DNA from 3 places in the Bacillus sp. JZ39 genome. Region 2 is predicted to be linked to each of the others. Evidence: riboswitches for the same ligand, from Rfam matches in the RefSeq annotation. Region 2 holds a riboswitch; each other region holds the start of a gene.
The links. Region 2 has a riboswitch for S-adenosylmethionine ahead of M1D65_RS05935 (bifunctional homocysteine S-methyltransferase/methylenetetrahydrofolate reductase). Riboswitches for the same ligand answer to the same signal wherever they lie in the genome.
Positions count from the first base shown of each region.

Region 1 (6,431 bases), 1.4 Mb from region 2:
TTTGATCCTTACAGTGTGCCTAATTGGGGGCAATGCTTTCTTTTTGTATTCTGTTTTTGACAGCAGCTGGGACGATATCATCAGCAACATCTCGATCATGATCGGACTCTACGTCTTCTTCTCCTCCATGCGTTTCAGACGAGAAGCGAGAAAGGAGGCTGAACGGAATCATGCTGAATTGGCAAAAATGCATGTGCAGCTGGAGCATGCTCATAAAGAACTCCAGAAAGCGCATGCAGAGCTGCAGGAGGCTTCTGTTCTTTCATTAAGGTACGCGGTCCTTGAGGAACGTACAAGAATCGCCCGCGACATTCATGACAGTATCGGTCACGAGCTGACTTCTGTGATTGTTCAGCTTCAATCTCTTCCCTATATCCTCAAAAGCAGCAAGGAGGATTCAGAAAAAGTCATTCAAAATGTACTGAGTGTCGCCAGGGAATGTCTTCAAGAAGTACGGTCTGTCGTTCACCAAATGGGCCGTAGTGAATCGATGGTGGGGCTTACCGCTTTGCGGGGGCTCATTCATCAAGTGGAGGAACGGAGCGGCTTGCACGTTTCTTTAGATACTGCCGGACTGTCAGAAGAGTCTTGGCCTCCAAACGTGAGCGAAACGATCTACCGCATCTTGCAGGAAGCGCTGACCAATATCATTCGTCACGCTGACGCTTCTCATGCGGCGGCCGTCATTTCTAACGACAAGTCCCATCTCTATGTCACAGTCACCGACGACGGACAATTCACCGGCAGCCTTACTTATGGATTTGGCCTGACAGGAATGAAAGAGCGCGCAGAAAAAGCAGGCGGTTCCCTTACTTTCAGTGCCGTACAGCCGAGCGGCCTGAAAATTGAGCTGTCATTGCCGCTCATGACAACGCATAAGGAGCAAAAAGATGAACAAAGATAAAATACACGTCGCGCTTGCCGATGATCAGCCGCTTGTGCGTGAAGGCTTCCGCTACATCATCAACGCACAGCCGGATATGACGGTTTCTGGTGAGGCCGGCGACGGTTGCGATATTATAGCACTCGCAAAACAAACAAAACCCGATGTCATCCTCATGGATGTCCAGATGCCGCATTGCTCAGGCATCGAAGCGGCGAAAGACATCATATCCGCCCTTCCAGATACAAAGATTGTCATTTTAACGACCTTTGACACGGAGGAATACGTATTTGAAGGCATCCGTGCGGGCGCAGTCGGCTATCTGCTGAAGGATACACTTCCTGAAGAGTTGATAGATGCGATTCGCGCTGCGGCCAGAGGCGAGGCGATTTTCCGTACAGTCACAGCTGCTAAAATTATCAGTGAGACATTTCGGGCGAAGCAACAGCCCCATCCAGAAGAACTGGCAGAGCCGTTCACCAAAAGAGAGCTTGAGGTTCTTCAGCAAATGGCCTACGGACTGAGAAATGAGGATATTGCTGAAAAGCTTTTCGTCAGTGAAAGCACTGTGAAAACCCACGTGCACCGCATCCTGCAAAAATGCAATGCCCAAGACCGGACACAGGCAGTCGTTTTTGCCATTCGAAACGGTATTGTGCAATAGAAATCTCTCATCCCGCCATGCTAAAATAAGACAAAGGAGATGATTGGAAATGAAAGAAGAAATCATTGAACGGTTTACTACATATGTAAAAGTCGACACACAGTCCGATGAATCCGTTGACACTTGTCCTTCCACACCCGGCCAATTGACATTAGGAAACATGCTCGTTGATGAATTGAAGTCCATCGGCATGCAGGATGCAGCCATTGATGAAAACGGCTATGTCATGGCAACTCTTCCCTCCAACACTGAAAAAGACGTGCCGACAATCGGCTTTCTCGCTCACGTCGACACCGCTACAGACTTTACCGGCAAAAACGTGAATCCGCAAATCATCGAAAGCTATGATGGAAAAGACATCGTTCTTAACGAAAAGCTGCAGGTCACCCTGTCACCTGATCAATTTCCTGAGCTGTCCGGCTATAAGGGCCATACACTCATCACCACAGACGGCACCACCCTTCTCGGCGCAGACAATAAGGCCGGTATCGCTGAAATCATGACAGCCATGGATTACCTCATCAAACACCCTGAAATCAAGCACGGCACAATCAGAGTCGCCTTTACGCCTGATGAAGAAATCGGAAGAGGGCCGCACAAATTTGATGTGAAACGGTTCAATGCATCCTTTGCCTACACGGTTGACGGCGGGCCGCTCGGCGAGCTTGAATATGAAAGCTTCAATGCCGCTGCCGCAAAAATTACGATTAAAGGCAACAACGTACATCCCGGAACAGCTAAAGGAAAAATGATCAACTCTGCGAAAATCGCGATGAAGCTGAACAGCCTGCTGCCGGCAGACGAAGCGCCTGAATATACGGAAGGCTATGAAGGCTTCTACCACCTGCTGTCGATTCAAGGAGACGTAGAGGAAACAAAGCTCCACTACATTATCAGAGACTTTGACAAAGAGAATTTCCAAAACAGAAAAGAAACAATGAAGCGTGCCGTTGAAGAACTTCAAAACGAATACGGGCAAGACCGGATTCTGCTGGATATGAACGACCAATACTACAATATGAGAGAGAAAATTGAACCTGTCATCGAAATCGTCAACATTGCCAAGCAAGCGATGGAAAACCTCGGCATCGAACCGAAGATTTCTCCCATCCGCGGCGGCACCGACGGATCGCAGCTGTCCTACATGGGGCTTCCGACGCCAAACATCTTTACAGGCGGGGAAAATTTCCACGGCAAATTTGAATACATCTCAGTTGATAACATGGTCAAAGCCGTAAATGTCATCGTTGAGATTGCAAAGCAGTTTGAAGCGCAAGCATAATGCCAAAAGCCAGTCCAAAAAAGGACTGGCTTTTTTGTGTGAAAATGAAACATTTTAAACGCGTCCTCCGTAAAACAAGTATCAACAAATGAGGAGGAAAAACAATGACAAAACATGCAATCGCTGCAAAGAGTCTCTTGAAAAAATGGATCATTTCCAGGCCGCTTAACATGCAAAAGAAATCCAGCCCATTTCAAAAAATCAGAAAAATGTTCAAACGCTTCTTCAAATAAAACATTCAAATCCCCTAAATACAATCCCTATTCACCCGTACCGCCCAAATGCTCCGTAATTTGGGTTTTTTGTGTTCAATTCCGCAAAATAGGGTATAAACCAAACAAGCAAGAATACAGCACCCAAAAACAGGCAATTCGAATTACGCAAACTTAGGTTAAAAGTTATATAAAGGAATTTATTTTATCGTCGATAGTAACTATAGAACCAATCATCAACAAGAGCAAACAGCGTGATTCAAGACTATTTTCAGGTCATCAGGTTATACTGTTTTAGAGGGACAGTTTCTTGTTATTTATTGATTTAGAATTTTTTGAATACTTTTTGACTTTTTATCCGTACAATAGAGAGTACCAAAACTTTTTTTGGGAGGTATGTAATATGATCCTATTTATTATCATCGCATTATGCGGCTATCTTCTTTTTTCTTTCAGCAAGGACAATCGCCGCAAACCGCAAAAGACAAGCCCTCTGCCAGCAGCCGCACCTCATCACAACAACCTAATCGACCTTGACGCCATCCGCCAAAAACGCCGGATGCATCTTTCCTAATTCTATATTTCAAATGAAAAGGCTGCTGAATCACGCAGCCTTTTAAAATTGTTTTGATTTAGAGCCTGAAACCTTTTCGCCACCTATCCGTAATTTCATACAAGGCAAACCCAAAGGAGACTTCAGCAATGATCGAGTTATTTATGAAACAAAAAATGTTCTCATTTAAAGATGCATTTCACATTTATGACCGGGATGAACAAGAAACATTCAAGGTGGAGGGGCGTTTTTTCTCGTTAGGAGACTCATTACAAATGACAGACTCATCTGGGAAAACGCTCGTTTCCATAGAACAAAAACTAATGTCTTTATTGCCGCGCTATGAGATTTCAATTGGCGGGAAAACAGTTTGTGAGGTAACGAAGAAAGTAACGTTTTTCAAACCGAAATTTGTGATTTCCGGGCTTAACTGGGAAATCGATGGTGATTTATGGAGGGATGAATTCCAGCTGACGGACGGGGAAAGTGTCCGGATGTCAGTGAGCAAAAAGTGGCTCAGTTGGGGTGATTCCTATCACTTGCAGATTGCAAACGAGGAAGATGTTCTGATTTGCACTGCCATCGCTATCGTGCTTGATATGGTTTTATATAACGATGAAGATGAAAGTATTTTCTAAAAAGCATTGACAATTGATGCAAAAGTAATAATATTAAGATAATTGAAATCTGAATATGAAGTTGTACCTTATCAAGAGAGGTGGAGGGACTGGCCCTATGATACCCGGCAACCGCTGTTTCAAACAGAATGGTGCTAAATCCTTAAGAACATTGCGTTCTTGCAGATGAGGCGGAGATTTGATCGTTCAAGCTCTTCCTTCACAAAGGAAGAGCTTTTTACATGCTCATTATTTCAGAAAAGAGGCGAATAACATGGCTCAACAAACGAATGTTGCAGGACAAAAAACAGAAAAACAACACAAAGCACCTTTCCGCGCCGATCATGTCGGCAGTTTGCTTCGTTCCGTTCCGGTGAAGGAATCCCGGCAAAAAAAAGCGGCTGGTGAGATGACAGCGGAACAGCTTCGTGATATCGAAAATCAAGAGATCACCCGCATCGTGGAAAAACAAAAAGAAATCGGTCTCAACGTGGTAACAGACGGGGAATTCCGGCGTTCTTGGTGGCATTATGACTTCCTAGAAGGACTTGACGGTGTGGAACCGTTCATTCCGGCTGAGGGAATTCAGTTCCATAACACAAAAACGAAAGCGCGCAGCATCAAAGTGACGGGAAAACTCGATTTTACGAGCCACCCAGCGCTTGCTGATTATCAATTTTTACATGAGATTGCCGGTAACGCGACGCCAAAATTGACCATTCCCAGCCCAAATATGCTGTTTTTTGGCGAAAAGGCGGATAAAGGGATTTATGACGATCAAGAGGAATATTTTCATGACCTGGCCCAAGCATACAAAAAAGCAATCAAAGCCTTCTATGATGCTGGCTGCCGTTATCTCCAGCTCGATGATACGTCATGGGCTCTCTTCTTTGAGGAAAAAGGCAGAGAGGTTGTCCGGGCGCTCGGCGGTGATCCAGAAACATTGCCAGCCATATTTGCTAAAACAATTAACGATGCCGTCGCAGACCGGCCTGACGATTTAACGATCACAATGCACATTTGCCGCGGCAACTTCCGCTCAACCTGGGCGGCATCAGGAGGGTACGACGCTGTAGCGGAAACGATTTTGGACGGCTTAAACCTTGACGGCCTTTTCTTGGAATACGATGATGACCGCTCCGGAAACTTTGATCCGCTCCGTTTTGTGAAGCGCAAGGATCTGCAAATTGTGCTCGGCTTGATCACATCGAAATACGGCGAGCTTGAAAATCCTGAAGATGTGAAACGCCGTATCAATGAAGCCGCGCGTTTTGTCAGCTTGGACCAGCTATGCCTGAGCCCGCAGTGCGGTTTCGCCTCTACAGAAGAAGGCAACCTTCTGACAGAGGAGCAGCAATGGGCAAAGCTTCGCCATGTCATCGACATTGCCAACGATGTGTGGAGATAATCTATCATTGACAGAAATAGAAAATGTGTGAATAATAGATACTATCAGAAAATTTCATAAAAAGGTTTTCCTTATCAAGAGAGGTGGAGGGACTGGCCCTGCGATACCCGGCAACCGCTGTTTAACAGAATGGTGCTAAATCCTTTAGAGCAATGATTGCTCTTGAAGATAAGGTTGAGATTGTCACGCAAGCTCTTCCTTATCCAAAGGAAGAGCTTTTTTACATTTGAATGGAAAGAAGGAATGGACAACATGTCACAACAAACAACACCCGCAGAACAAAAATCACTTCAAAGAAAAAAACCGCCGTTTCGCGCGGATCAAGTCGGAAGCCTGCTAAGATCTGAGCCCGTCAAAAAAGCGCGGCTGCAAAAAGCGGCCGGCGAAATGACCGCAGAGCAGCTTCGCCAAATTGAAAACGATGAAATCATCCGCATTGTGGAAAAACAGAAGGAAACCGGCCTGAACGTCGTGACAGACGGTGAATTCCGCAGAGCATGGTGGCACTTTGATTTCCTGGAAAACTTAGATGGCGTTGAGCCGTTTACTCCTGAGCAAGGCATTCAATTCCATAACGTACAGACAAAAGCACGCGGCATTAAAGTCACAGGCGATATCGACTTTTCAACTCACCCAATGCTTGAAGATTACTCATTTCTCCATAGCATTGCCGGTGACGCGACGCCAAAGATGACCATTCCAAGCCCGAATATGCTGTTTTTCCGCGGGAAATTGGAAAAAGGTGCATACAAAAACGACTATCACCTTTTCCAGCATGATGTATCCAAAGCATATAAAAAAGCGATTCAAGC
Region 1 is NZ_CP096389.1:3,792,387-3,798,817, forward strand. It holds gene M1D65_RS19430 (sensor histidine kinase) at 1-904, shown strand, start outside; gene yxjL (two-component system response regulator YxJL) at 891-1,547, shown strand; gene pepT (peptidase T) at 1,597-2,829, shown strand; gene M1D65_RS19445 (hypothetical protein) at 2,934-3,062, shown strand; gene M1D65_RS19450 (hypothetical protein) at 3,352-3,615, shown strand; gene M1D65_RS19455 (LURP-one-related/scramblase family protein) at 3,744-4,232, shown strand; SAM riboswitch class I at 4,298-4,404, shown strand; gene M1D65_RS19460 (5-methyltetrahydropteroyltriglutamate--homocysteine S-methyltransferase) at 4,486-5,619, shown strand; SAM riboswitch class I at 5,688-5,794, shown strand; gene M1D65_RS19465 (5-methyltetrahydropteroyltriglutamate--homocysteine S-methyltransferase) at 5,872-6,431, shown strand, end outside.
Region 1: it holds a riboswitch for S-adenosylmethionine, as region 2 does, so the genes downstream of both, M1D65_RS19460 (5-methyltetrahydropteroyltriglutamate--homocysteine S-methyltransferase) here and M1D65_RS05935 (bifunctional homocysteine S-methyltransferase/methylenetetrahydrofolate reductase) in region 2, are expected to answer to the same signal.

Region 2 (6,431 bases):
TACAATTTTCAAACTGGGTGCTACCTTTCCTCAGCGGGCTGGAGCCGATTGCCAGCCATTTTAGGGTCTTCTTTTGCTTTTGTTTCTTCATTGTTTTGCTTCACATGGATGAGCATCATCACAAGAATCCCGACAACGAGAGTCAATCCCGCGATGCTTAAAAACATGCCGGGTCTGGACCATTGCATCAGGCGGCCGAAAATCGGAGGACCGATCGCTACCCCTAAGAAACGTACAGAGCCGTACAGCGAGGTGACAAATCCCCGTCTTTCTTTGCCGACAGCCCCGGTAATAAAACTGTTCACACAAGGAAGGACAAGACCTGAGCCTATACTGCTCAGTACAAGAACACTGATAAAAAGGACAAGATTTTCAATGAATGACAGTGCCGCGTAGGATACGGTCATGAACGCCAATCCAAGTACGATCAGCTTTTTCATTAACGATTGCTTTTGCCCGATTTTGCTTCCTGTTGTATAGGACGTCACACACATAACCAAAAGCGGGATCGCTAAAATCAAGCCTTTCTTCACGCCGTCGGTGTCGTATGTTTTTTCAAGAACATCTGAGAGATAAAACAGGATGCCGAATAAAGTAAACAAACAGGTCGCACCTGCTAAATAAGCGGTAAACAGCCATCTGCCTTCATGTTTAAAGACACTTAACAGCCCTTTTGCATATTTTCCGATTGGTGGCGGTTCTTTTTCCTTTTTCTTTTCTTTAATAAAAATCCAAGTCAGTACGATCGAAATGATACAAAACACAGGAAAGGCAAAAAACGCGCCATACCAGACAAGCAGGGCGATCAGCGAGCCAATGATCGGCGATAGCACTTTCCCCATGCCGTTTGAAGCTTCAACAAGGCCGAGCACCTTGCTCTCCTGGGCGCCTTTAAACAGATCTCCCGTCAGTGCCATGGCAATTGGGCCGGTTCCGGCTGCCCCGATTCCCTGTAACGCTCGTCCTGCCATGACCCAAGGGTAGGCATTGTCAAAAAAACCTGCCGCAAACCCGGCTAACAAACCGCCGGCACCATACAAAATTAAGCAGGGAATAATGATGACTTTCCTTGAGAATCGGTCTGCGAGATAACCGACAATCGGAATCGCAAAAGCTGCAATCAAGGAAAATACTGTGATCACGAGACTGACTTGAAATTGTGATAAATGAAGTTCAGATTTCATTTTTGGCAAAATCGGAATAAGCATCGAGTTTCCTAGGGTTAATATTAAAGGGATTGAACCGATTGCTACAACCGTCATTCCGTTATTTTGTTTTGATGATTCCATCTCAGAGCACACTCCTTTTCTTCTGCTTAGAATGTCCCTGATGGCTTCGTTTATTCAGCGATCAGACAGCAAAAAACCGAACAGAAGATACCTGTTCGGGAAAAAAGAGGGTTAACCGAGAGCCTGTGAAATCAAAGCATATAAGTGTCCATTTTGAATAGGCGCTTTTTTCTGATAAAACAAAAGCGGAGGTTCATCATCTTTACGAAATCCCATTTCTATCAGGCTGTCATGCAGAGACGTGTGTTCACTCGGTATATCGATTCGCATCGGCCCTTGTTTGCCGGCCGCCAGCCTGTTAATTATTTGTGCTGCAACATCTGATGATGGAGCGATGATAGGGCCGAATTTCAAATTGGCCGGTGTCTGTACAGAAAGTCCGTAGCCAATTAGCTGTCCGTCATGATTTCTGGCGATGATACATTCGCATGAAGCAGAAATAAGCTGCTGCAAAAGATTTGATCGATCTCCGCCAAAGGCTTCCAGATCCGCCGCGGTTAAGTCGTGAAAGTCTTGTTCTCTAAAGGATGTCAGTTCAGCATCAAGCTTTTTTGTATAAGGTTGAAAACTGTGACAGCTGTACTTTCGCACTGAACCTGCCGTATGAAAACCTGCTTTTTCATAAAGCGGCAAACCTTCTTTTGTGGCGCAAAGCCTGATGGCGGTGTTTTCACCCGCTTGGGGGATACAGGCGTTTACCATACGCCGGCCGAGACCGAGCCGTTGATATTCTTTGTCCACGATCACGAGGCCGATAGAAGCAAGCCGGCCAAACAAAAACAAGCCGATGCAGGAAATAATATCACCGCTGACATTTTGATAGCCGAAAAAGCGTCCTTGCTGGACAAGCAGTGCCAGCTCTTGTTCGCCGTAATCCGGCCACCCGGCTTGCCTGCAAAGCCGTAATAAGCCGGAAACATGTTCTTCATGAAGCTCAATCAGCTCATCCACTAAATCCATAAGATCACCTGCTTGTTCCTAGTGTTTTGTACATGACAATATGAGTGCCTATGCCGGGAATCTCAAACGGTTCGCCGAGTACTTCCCACCCAAGCTTTGAATAGTAGCCTTTCACATGGCTTCTGGCATTGCACCAGACTGCCTGAACGCCGTTCTTTGCCAGTTTCTCTTCCGCGTGTTTGATCAGCGTGCTCCCGCCTTTTTGATCGCGATATCCTTCAAGCGTTGCCATGCCTCTCAGCCGATATGCTGGGGATTCTGTTATTAATGGCTGATTTTGCGGGGAAAAAGAAGCGATGCTGATCAGCTTTCCTTCAAAAAACGCGCCGAGATGAAAGGAGCCTTTTGCATGATCCTCTTCATATTTGCATTGTTCAATGGATTGATGGGGACGCAGAATGCGGTGCCGGATTTCATATGTATCTTCCGCGGAAATGGTTTTGACTTCGAGCATAATGTTCCTCCTCATGACTGTTTTTCTATATCGTAACACGAATCCCGTTGAAAAAGACCGCCCGATTGGATCAGACAGTCTTTTAAGGGATTAATGCAAAAAGATATTTTGGCGCTGCTCATCTTTTTGCTGAATATAGGAAGTGAGCTCGGCGGTTAAGTCAGATCTGAGGAAAGGCGTTATCAAGTAGATGCCGTTAAACAGCTCGCATGCCGTATCCAGCAGGGAGCGTGCAATTGCAAGGCCTTCCGCCTTTTGCTTTTCTTTATCTTCACCGGCATGGGCCATTTTTTCGCGAATCGTATCAGACAGCTTAATGCCGGGAATTTCATTATGGATGAATTCGGCATTCCGGCTGCTTGTCAGCGGCATGATGCCGATATAGATCGGCGTCTTCAGATGTTTTGTTTCGTTATGGATATCGACAAGCTGCTGCTCGGAATAGACAGGCTGAGAAACAAAATAATCTGCGCCGCAATCTATTTTTTTCTCAAGCCGTTTTACCGCTTTATCCAGATGGCGGACGTTAGGATTAAATGCGGCGGCAACTGAGAAATTCGTTTTCTTGCCGAGCGGTTTTCCAGACAGAGACAGACCTTCATTGAATTGTTTGATCAGCCTGATTAAATCAAAAGATGTTAAATCATATACAGACGTCGCACCAGGAAAATCCCCGATTTTAGAAGGGTCACCTGTAATCGCAAGCACGTCATTCAGCCCTAACGTATCAAGGCCCATTAAATGTGACTGTAAGCCGATAATGTTACGGTCACGGCACGTAATATGGACAAGGGAACGCATATCGAGCTGTTGCTTGATGAGAGCGCCGCAGGCAACATTGCTGATCCGCGGGGTCGCCAGAGAATTGTCAGCGAGTGTCAGGGCATCGATTCCCGCTTCTTTTAATTCGGCAGCAGCGGACAGAAATTTGTCAAAGCTCAGTTTTTTCGGCGGATCCAGCTCTACGATAATAGAGCGTTTTTTCGCTGCGATCTCATCCAGGCCGGGCTCGGTTCGCTCGTGATGAACAGAAATGAATTCTTTGGCCCGGGTTTTGACTTCTTTTTCCGTAATCGGAGCCAGCCCGCCAACTGCTTCCGCCATCGCCCTAATGTGATTCGGCGTTGTGCCGCAGCAGCCGCCGATAATCCGCGCGCCTTGCTTACGGAATTCTGACGCGCTGTTTTGAAAATACGTGTCGTCTGTTTCATAGACGAGCCGTCCCTCTTCAAGCGAAGGGAGACTGCTGTTCGGATAAACGGATAAGAATACGTCATCAAAAATCGGCACTTCGCTGAGCGCTTCAATCATGTGATAAGGGCCGAGGCGGCAGTTAATGCCGACGATATCAGCTCCGAGATCCGCAATCGAGCGCAATGCGTCAGAAAGCGGCGTTCCGTCCTGCAATACGCCTTGCTCGTGCATGGAGACATTGAGCATAATCGGAAGATCAGTCTCTTTGCGCGCGATTTTCAGCACTTCACGGGCTTCTTCCAAATCATAATATGTTTCTAACAGCAAGCCATCCGGCTCTTCATGCAGCAGCAGATACAACTGCTCGCGGAAGCTGCGCTTAATTTCGTCAAGACTGTACGCGTTTTTATTAAATGTCCGTATGCCGCCCATCGTTCCAAGCACGTATGCATCGCCTGCTGAAGCCCGCGCAATCTTTACGGCCTCCTGATTCATTTTTTTGATGTCATCCTCAAGACCGTGTCTGGATAATTTAATATAGTTGGCCCCGTACGTATTCGTTTGAATAATGTTGGCTCCCGCTTCAACATACGCTTTATGTATGCGCTGAATTTCCTCCGGCTTTGAAATATTGAGCTCCTCAAAACACCTGTCAATGCCATAGGAGTAGAGGAGTGTCCCCATGGCGCCGTCACCGATTAACACCTGTCTTTGCAAATCTTCTAAAAGTCCCATTGTCTGCCTCCTTTATTCACGTCAGCAAGGAAAAAAGAGAAATAAAAAAAGTCCTCTTAAGAAGAAGACTTTGTCAGTGATTTTGTCTCTTCTTATCTTCCAAGCTGTTCGAGCTTGCTGGATTTAGCACCTTGGTCATGGCTGATCGCCATTACACCGGTTGCTGAAGCTTCGTCGGGCCAGTCCCTCTGCTTCTCTTGATAAGAACGGATATGAAATTTTCGTGTCAGGAAGTGCCAAAAGATACCTGGCGTTTTTCCCTTTCTCCAAATTTACCGAAAATAAAGACAATAATCAATAGGAATCAGAAAATTTATCTGAAATTTATAAATTGAACGTCAATTGGCAGGTCTGCTCCCCGCACAGCTGAGATAATCTGCTGCAGGTCATCTTTGTTTTTTCCGGTGACACGCACTTGATCATCCTGCACCTGAGACTTTACTTTCAGTCCGGAGTTTTTGATGATCGTATTGATTTTTTTTGCGTTGTCCTTGTCAATGCCTTGAACAAGCTTTGCACGCTGGCGTACCGTTCCGCCTGACGCGTTTTCAACCTTGCCGTACTCAATGTTTTTTGTCGGTACGTTTCGTTTAATCAATTTGCTGACGAGCACATCTTTCAGCTGGCTTAATTTGAAGTCGTCATCAGAAACGAGGACCAGCTCCTCTTTATCTAAAGAAATGTCGCTTTTGCTGCCTTTAAAGTCATATCGGGTACTGATTTCCTTCAGTGCGATTTGGATTGCGTTTTGCACTTCAGGCAATTCTACCTTGGATACAATATCAAATGAGCTTTCTTTTGCCATATGAAAACCTCCATAACATTTAACTTATGTGTTGATTATAGTAGAATAAAGAGAAACTTCCAATAGAACAAAGAATCAATTTGTGATGATTGGAAAAAATGTTAACAAAATCCGCAGAGAATAAGCGGAACAGGAAGGACGATAGCATGAGACCAGGGCAGCAATTAACCTTGAGTATAGATCACCAAACCGACTTCGGTTACTTTTTAACCGATGGGGAAGATACGGTTCTCTTACATAACAGTGAAATGACTGAGGATATCGAGGACAGAGACGAAGTAGAAGTCTTTATATACGTAGACCAGCAGGAAAGGCTTGCGGCCACGATGAAAATTCCGGTCATCAGCGCGGATGAATATGGCTGGGTTGAAGTGGTGGATAAAGTGGAAGATATGGGCGTTTTCGTTGATGTCGGTTTATCGAAGGACGCACTAGTCGCAACTGAGCATTTGCCGCCGTACGAAGATGTCTGGCCGCAAAAAGGGGACAAACTTTACTGTATGCTGAAGGTGACGAACCGGGGGCGCATGTTTGCGAAACCAGCGCCGGAAGATATCATCAGCGAACTGTTTACCGACGCTTCAGAAGATCTGATGAATAAAGAGCTGACAGGTACGGTGTACAGGCTGATCGCATCGGGTTCATTCGTGATCACGGATGACGGTATCCGCTGTTTTATTCACCCGTCAGAAAGAAAAGAGGAGCCAAGACTCGGTTCAAGAGTCACAGGCCGGGTGATTCAAGTGAAAGAAGACGGTTCAGTCAACTTGTCGCTGCTTCCAAGAAAACAGGATGCAATGTCAGTTGATGCTGAGTGCATTCTAACGTATATGAGAACGAGAAACGGTGCCATGCCGTACAGTGACAAAAGCCAGCCTGATGATATCAGAGAACGTTTTAATATGAGCAAAGCCGCCTTTAAACGCGCGCTGGGCCATTTGATGAAAAACGGAAAAGTGTATCAGGAAAATGGATGGACATACGAGAAAAAATA
Region 2 is NZ_CP096389.1:1,146,407-1,152,837, forward strand. It holds gene M1D65_RS05915 (mandelate racemase/muconate lactonizing enzyme family protein) at 1-12, opposite strand, end outside; gene M1D65_RS05920 (MFS transporter) at 21-1,289, opposite strand; gene M1D65_RS05925 (GNAT family N-acetyltransferase) at 1,401-2,249, opposite strand; gene M1D65_RS05930 (GNAT family N-acetyltransferase) at 2,254-2,703, opposite strand; gene M1D65_RS05935 (bifunctional homocysteine S-methyltransferase/methylenetetrahydrofolate reductase) at 2,794-4,632, opposite strand; SAM riboswitch class I at 4,722-4,839, opposite strand; gene M1D65_RS05940 (YajQ family cyclic di-GMP-binding protein) at 4,946-5,437, opposite strand; gene M1D65_RS05945 (CvfB family protein) at 5,536-6,431, shown strand, end outside.

Region 3 (6,431 bases), 210 kb from region 2:
ATCATTGCTTGTTGTGACGTTGTTGTTTCCCTCTGCAATAATGGCTCCGTCTTTCACGATAACGGCTCCAAAAGGCCCGCCGATTCCTGCATTCACTCCTTCACATGCGAGAGTGACAGCCCGTTTTAAGAACGTTTCATGATTCATCCCAATCCCTCCTGTCAATAGAGTGTTATTAGTATAGCCGAAAAGAATGCAAAGAACATTCTTAAAAAAGTGCAAAATAAACAAAGTATTTGGGGGATTTGCTAAAATAAGAAACTATTGTGGCTGTATTATAGAAAAAAACCATCTGCCAAATGCAGATGGTTTTTTCAAATTATACTAGCTGTGTCTGCTGTGCTCTTGCCTGTTTTGCAGCTTCAACCATGTTTTTCAATGCTGCAACCGTTTCTTCCTGCTGTCTTGTTTTCAATCCGCAGTCTGGATTTACCCAGAAGCGGTCAGTCGGACAGACGGCAAGCGCATCAACGATAATATTGTACATTTCTTCAGTTGACGGCACACGAGGGCTGTGAATGTCATATACACCAAGGCCAAGCCCTTTCAAATACGGGTGGTTTTTTAAGTAATCTAAAAATCCTCCGTGGCTTCTGCTATGTTCGATTGTAATCACATCGGCATCAAGATCATTGATTGTATCAACGATATCTTCGAAGTTGCTGTAGCACATATGTGTATGAATTTGTGTCTCGTTTTTCACGGAAGAAGTGGTTAATCTGAAAGCTTCTGCCGCCCAAGTCAAATACTCATCCCAATCGCGGGTTTTTAATGGAAGGCCTTCACGCAGCGCTGGTTCATCGACTTGAATGATTTGAATGCCTGCGTCTTCAAGCGCTTTAACTTCTTTGCGAAGGGCAAGCCCGATTTGGAAGGCGATTTCTTTCCTCGAGATGTCGTTTCGAGGGAAAGACCAGTTTAAGATTGTAACCGGGCCCGTCAGCATTCCTTTTACATGCTTGGAAGTCAATGACTGTGCGTAGACTGTGTCTTTCACTGTCATCGGTTCAATAAATTCAACATCTCCGTAAATGACTGGCGGGCGGACACAGCGTGAGCCGTATGATTGAACCCAGGCATATTTAGTGAAGGCGAAACCGGCCAGCTTTTCACCAAAGTATTCGACCATGTCTGTCCGTTCAAATTCGCCGTGAACAAGGACATCAAGCTCCAATTCTTCCTGAATATCAATCCATCTTTTTGTTTCCGCATTGATAAAGTTTTGATACTGTTCATCGGACCACTCAGCTTTCCGCCATTTTTGGCGTGCGCTCCGCACTTCAGCAGACTGCGGGAAGCTGCCGATCGTTGTCGTCGGCAAAAGCGGAAGGCCGAGAGATTCATTTTGCAGGGCTAAACGTTCTTCAAACGGAATCGGGCGCTTGAAGTCTTTATCAGTTAATTGCTCAAGCTCTTTCTTTTGTTCAGAATTGGCGCCTGTTGCAAACTGCTTAAGCGCCTGGATATCAGCCTTAGCCTGCTGAATCTCTTCGCTGATCGCCGCTTTTCCTGATACTAAGCCTTCTTTCAAAGCTGTCAGCTCGGCCAGCTTTTCTTTTGCGTAGGATAATCCGTTCAATAGGTCTTTTTCCAAATGCTCATCAGGGTGTTTCGCTACTGGAACATGCAGCAGGCTGCTGGAAGGCTGAATCCACAGTTCATCAACTTTTGCAATGCTGAGAATATCAAGAACGGCATCGAGACGCTCTTCAAGGTCCGCTTTCCAAATGTTGCGTCCGTCGATAACGCCGGCTGCCAGCACTTTGTCTGTCGGAAAGCCATGTGTTTTAAGCTGTTCCAGGTTTCTGCCTTTGTCGTGAACGAAATCAAGGCCAATTCCCTGAACCGGGTAAGAAATCAGCTCTTCATAAGCATCAACAGAATCAAAATACGTCTGCAAAAGCACATTCAAGGATGAAAGCTCACTTGTAATGCTTTCAAATAATTCTTTTGCACCGCGGACATCTTCACTAGAGGCGGTAACGAGCGCCGGCTCATCGATTTGAACCCATTTTACGCCTTCTTCTTCAAGCTCTTTCAAAAGCTGTACATATAATGGCACAAGGCGTTTTTGGATCGCTTTTGCTTCAGACGGTTCATAGCCTTTAGCAAGCGTAACGAACGTATAAGGGCCGACAACCACAGGCTTTGTTTCCACACCGTATTCCTGTTTGATCCGGCGATAATCTTCGAGTTGTTTGTTTCTTGTCAGACGGAACTCAATGCTCTCGTCATATTCCGGAACGATGTAATGGTAATTTGTATTAAACCATTTTGTCATTTCACTAGATACGGCGTCTTTGATTCCGCGGGCGATAGCGAAGTATGTATCGGTAGCATCAGTCAAATGTCTGAAACGTTTCGGGATCCAGTTGAAGCTGACTGCTGTGTCGAGTACATGGTCATACTGTGTGAAATCAGAAACAGGCACAACATCAATCTGTTGGTCAATTTGTGTTTTTACTGCGGATAAAAAAAGTTCGTCGATTTGCTTCAAAAACGTATCTTTATCAGTACTGCCTTTCCAATACGCTTCAAGTGCTTTTTTCCATTCCCGGTTCAGTCCGATTCTCGGAAATCCTAAATTCGATGTTTTGATGGTTGTCATTGTTTCTCCTCCTTTATATGTAAAACACTCTCGTTAACCCGCGGATACAGGCTCCTAAGAGGTTTTCTCACAACAAAAAGCCTCTTTCCCATGAGAGAAAGAGGCTTTTCTGCGTAAAACACTGCCTCTCTCATCTCTCAGATTCAATCTGATGGAATTAGCACCGTGCCTTATGAGACATCAGTCTCGGCGCGAAAAGCAGTGCGCCCCATTTCACAATGGTATTACGGTCGGTTGCTGTTGGGGTCAAAAGGCCAATCCCTCGCCCAACTCTCGATAAGAGAAAATGTTATTAATTTTTTGAAAAGTTGAATCATTTGTTGGTAATCTTAACAGTAATTCAAATTCATTGTCAACATAGAATTTGAAATTTTTATTTATATGATGTGGTGTATATTATATAAGAAAAATAATCTTATAGGGTCAACAAATGTGATTGCTCTGCTTTTTCTGCGAGCTCATCAGGAGCTGTTAAATACAGGAATCCATTGCCTGCCAGCGTTTTTGCAATTTCAAGAGGAAGTGTCCTGCGGATTAGCTGTGCGAAAACTTCAGATTCAGAAAGCTTTCTTTGAAATGATTCTTCTTCATAGCTTTTGATTAAAGCAAGCGCTCCGCTGACATGAGGGGCAGCCATTGAAGTGCCGGTCAGCTTACCGTACTTCTTGTTGGGAAGGGTGGATAAGATATTTTCTCCTGGTGCCACAAGGTCAATCTCTTTATTTGCGTTAGAAAATTCTGATAATTCTCGCGCTACTGAAACAGATCCAACTGCAATGACTTCGTTATAAGCTGCGGGGTAGGAAAGCTCTTCTGTGCGTTCGTCGCCGTCACCCTCATTTCCCGCTGCACAAACGACAAGCACTCCGTTTTTGACTGCGTTTTTCACTGCTTCTTCCAGCTCTGGCACATCGCTTGGCCCTCCAAGGGACATTGAGATGATGTCGACTTTCTGTTCCACCGCGTAATTGATGCCGTTGATTATCCATTCGTATTGTCCGCTGCCGTTCTCGCCGCCAAGAACCTTCACAATCAATAGGCTTGCCTCAGGCGCGACTCCGGCAATGCCTCCGTTTGAATCATTAGCTGCAATCGTTCCGGCGACGTGTGTGCCGTGTCCGTTGTAGTCGGAAATCGCATCTTCCTTGCCGCCGTCGTCATCCGTGAAGTTCTTTCCGCCGATGATTTGATTTTTTAAATCAGGGTGGCTTGTGTCGCAGCCCGTGTCTAATACAGCAACTTTAATGTTTTTGCCTTTTACCCCTTTTGCCCACATTTCTGGCGCCTTAATCACTTTAATGCCCTCAGGAAGCTCGTTTACATCCATGATCTGCTCATTCGTCACATACGGGATCAAGCGGATTTCACCATTCATAAAAAAGCCCTCCTTTTTTATGCTTGCAAGTGGATTCAAGGGTGTTGCCTCATATTATATGGAAAAAGCAAGCGCTCGGACAGAGCCATTTGAAGCATTTTGAAAAAATAGGATACACACCAAAGAATTAGTAATCTTCAAAATATTGGATGGCTTCAACATGTATGACTGGGATTCAACTGTAAGTCAAGTTATAATAGTGTTGGGGAAAGGAGCAGTGTCATGAAACTGAATGAAAAATTATATGCATTTTTTTCAGAGCATGTGGAACAAATGGCCGAGGAATGGATTGAAACGATGGAGGAAAGTGATCCGAATTCGCTTTACGCCCTACATAATGCAACAGTAACGGAAGAATTGAAAGAGCAGGACAGAGAGTTTTACCGGCATCTGAATTACATGTATGTTTTACCGGAAAAACAATTTCTCGAAGAGTTTCAAGAGTGGGTCATTGAGCTGACCAACGATCAAAAACATCTCGACACACCGGTTCAGTATGTCATTCGGGAGTTTATGAGAAACAGGAGATTATATACGAAGTATTTTGAGAAGTTCGCAGAAGAAAATGAATCAGCGTTTGAACCGGGAGAGAAGCAAAAATGGGCAGATTTGATTGTAAAAGTATTTGATTTCACCATTTATACATTCGTTGATCACGCTGAAATGAATGCCAAGCAGCAATTAAACGCCCAAAGAGAAATGATATTGGAATTAAGCTCACCTGTCATTACCCTGAGCAAATCAACAGCTCTGCTGCCGCTTGTCGGTGACATTGATACCGAACGGGCGAAGTTTATTCTGGAAAACACGCTTCAAGCTTGTGCGAAAAGGCGTGTGGAGCATCTGTTAATCGATCTGTCAGGTGTTGTTGTGGTGGATACGATGGTGGCGCACCAGATCTTTAAATTGATTGAGGCGCTTAATCTGATCGGTGTCCGGTCAACCCTGTCAGGAATCAGGCCTGAAATTGCGCAAACTGCTGTACAGCTGGGGATTGACTTTTCGAATATTACCATTAAAACCAACCTTGCCCAAGCATTAAACTATCATCAATAAAAAAATCCGCTATCTGTGATAGCGGATTTTTTATGATGCGAAACATAAAGATACGAGAAAGGATCCCGCGAATAATAAGAGGACGAGGCAAAAGAACACCCAGTCGCGCCGGTTCACGCTCAATATCCTGTAGTATGTCCGGTTTCTGCTTCCTGTAAATCCTTTCGATTCCATCGCAAGCGCTGTCCGTTCCGCTTTTCTGATGGCGCTTGCCAATAGCGGTATGGTATATCGTTTTAACGCACTGATTTTATTCATGATGCCGCTCTCCGCCGCTCCTCCTCTGATTTTATGAGCCTGCTGAATCAGCTGGACCTCATCCTTTAACAGCGGAAGAAAGCGAAAGCCTGCAATGACACCGTACGCGAGCTTTGGTGAGAGCCTGCACTGCTGGACAAGGCTCAGCACAAATAAAATCGGATCGGTTGTAAAAACAAACATCATCGATAAGGCGGAAAAGCATAAAATACGAAACCCGAGAGAGATGCCGACAGACACATTATCGCTGTTAATGGAGATAGGGCCTGCTTGAAACAAAAAATTATCCGGTGTTGTCGGCACCTTTCCAAAAACTGCGGCTGTCCACACGCACCCGAATGCTAAAATCAAAAACGGAATCGTAAACAACAACCATTTTTTCAATGGGATTCCGGCCGCCAGTAAAACGCCCGCAACGATGATGATATAAAAACATGCCGGAGTGTAAGGGTTGTAAATAAACGACAGCATGACGACACAACAAAAAACCGCCGCCGCTTTCACAGTCGGATTAATGAGATGTAACGGCTGCTTCATCACGCACCTCCTCTTGAAATGCCATCCATTCATATAGAAGGGGAAGGGTGAGCTTTGCTTTTTGGACAAGCCCTGTTTCTTGAGAAAACAACTGCGCTGGAGATCCGTCAAAGGCCAGGCCTGTATCGTGAAGCACAAGCACGCTGTCAGCATACGAAGAGACTAGCTCCATATCGTGTGTAATCATAAGGACAGCGGTTCCCTCTGCCTTGATACGCTGAATCATTTCCATGCATTCAGCCGCTGTGCGGGCGTCCTGGCCAAAGGTTGGTTCGTCTAATAATAAAACCTTTACGTCATGCATGAGCATAGTAGCAACGCTCAGTCGCCGTTTTTGCCCTTGGCTGATCGCAAACGGATGATGATCAGCCAAATGCGCAAGACCAAAACGCTGCAGCAGATGTTGCGCTTTTTTCTCAGTTTCAGCATTTGCTTTCTGGCCGAACAGAAGCTCGTCATACACCGTATCGGTGACGAATTGATGCTCGGGGTTTTGAAAAACAAATCCCATCCGTTTACGCAATTCTTTTTCTTTATATTTCTGCAGCGGCTGATCATAGAGAAGGATTTTGCCGCTTTGCGGTTTCATGAGACGAG
Region 3 is NZ_CP096389.1:1,353,109-1,359,539, forward strand. It holds gene guaD (guanine deaminase) at 1-147, opposite strand, end outside; gene metE (5-methyltetrahydropteroyltriglutamate--homocysteine S-methyltransferase) at 320-2,608, opposite strand; SAM riboswitch class I at 2,736-2,891, opposite strand; gene isp (serine protease Isp) at 3,024-3,983, opposite strand; gene rsbRB (RsbT co-antagonist RsbRB) at 4,206-5,039, shown strand; gene thiX (HMP/thiamine ABC transporter permease ThiX) at 5,070-5,834, opposite strand; gene M1D65_RS07140 (ABC transporter ATP-binding protein) at 5,809-6,431, opposite strand, start outside.
Region 3: it holds a riboswitch for S-adenosylmethionine, as region 2 does, so the genes downstream of both, metE (5-methyltetrahydropteroyltriglutamate--homocysteine S-methyltransferase) here and M1D65_RS05935 (bifunctional homocysteine S-methyltransferase/methylenetetrahydrofolate reductase) in region 2, are expected to answer to the same signal.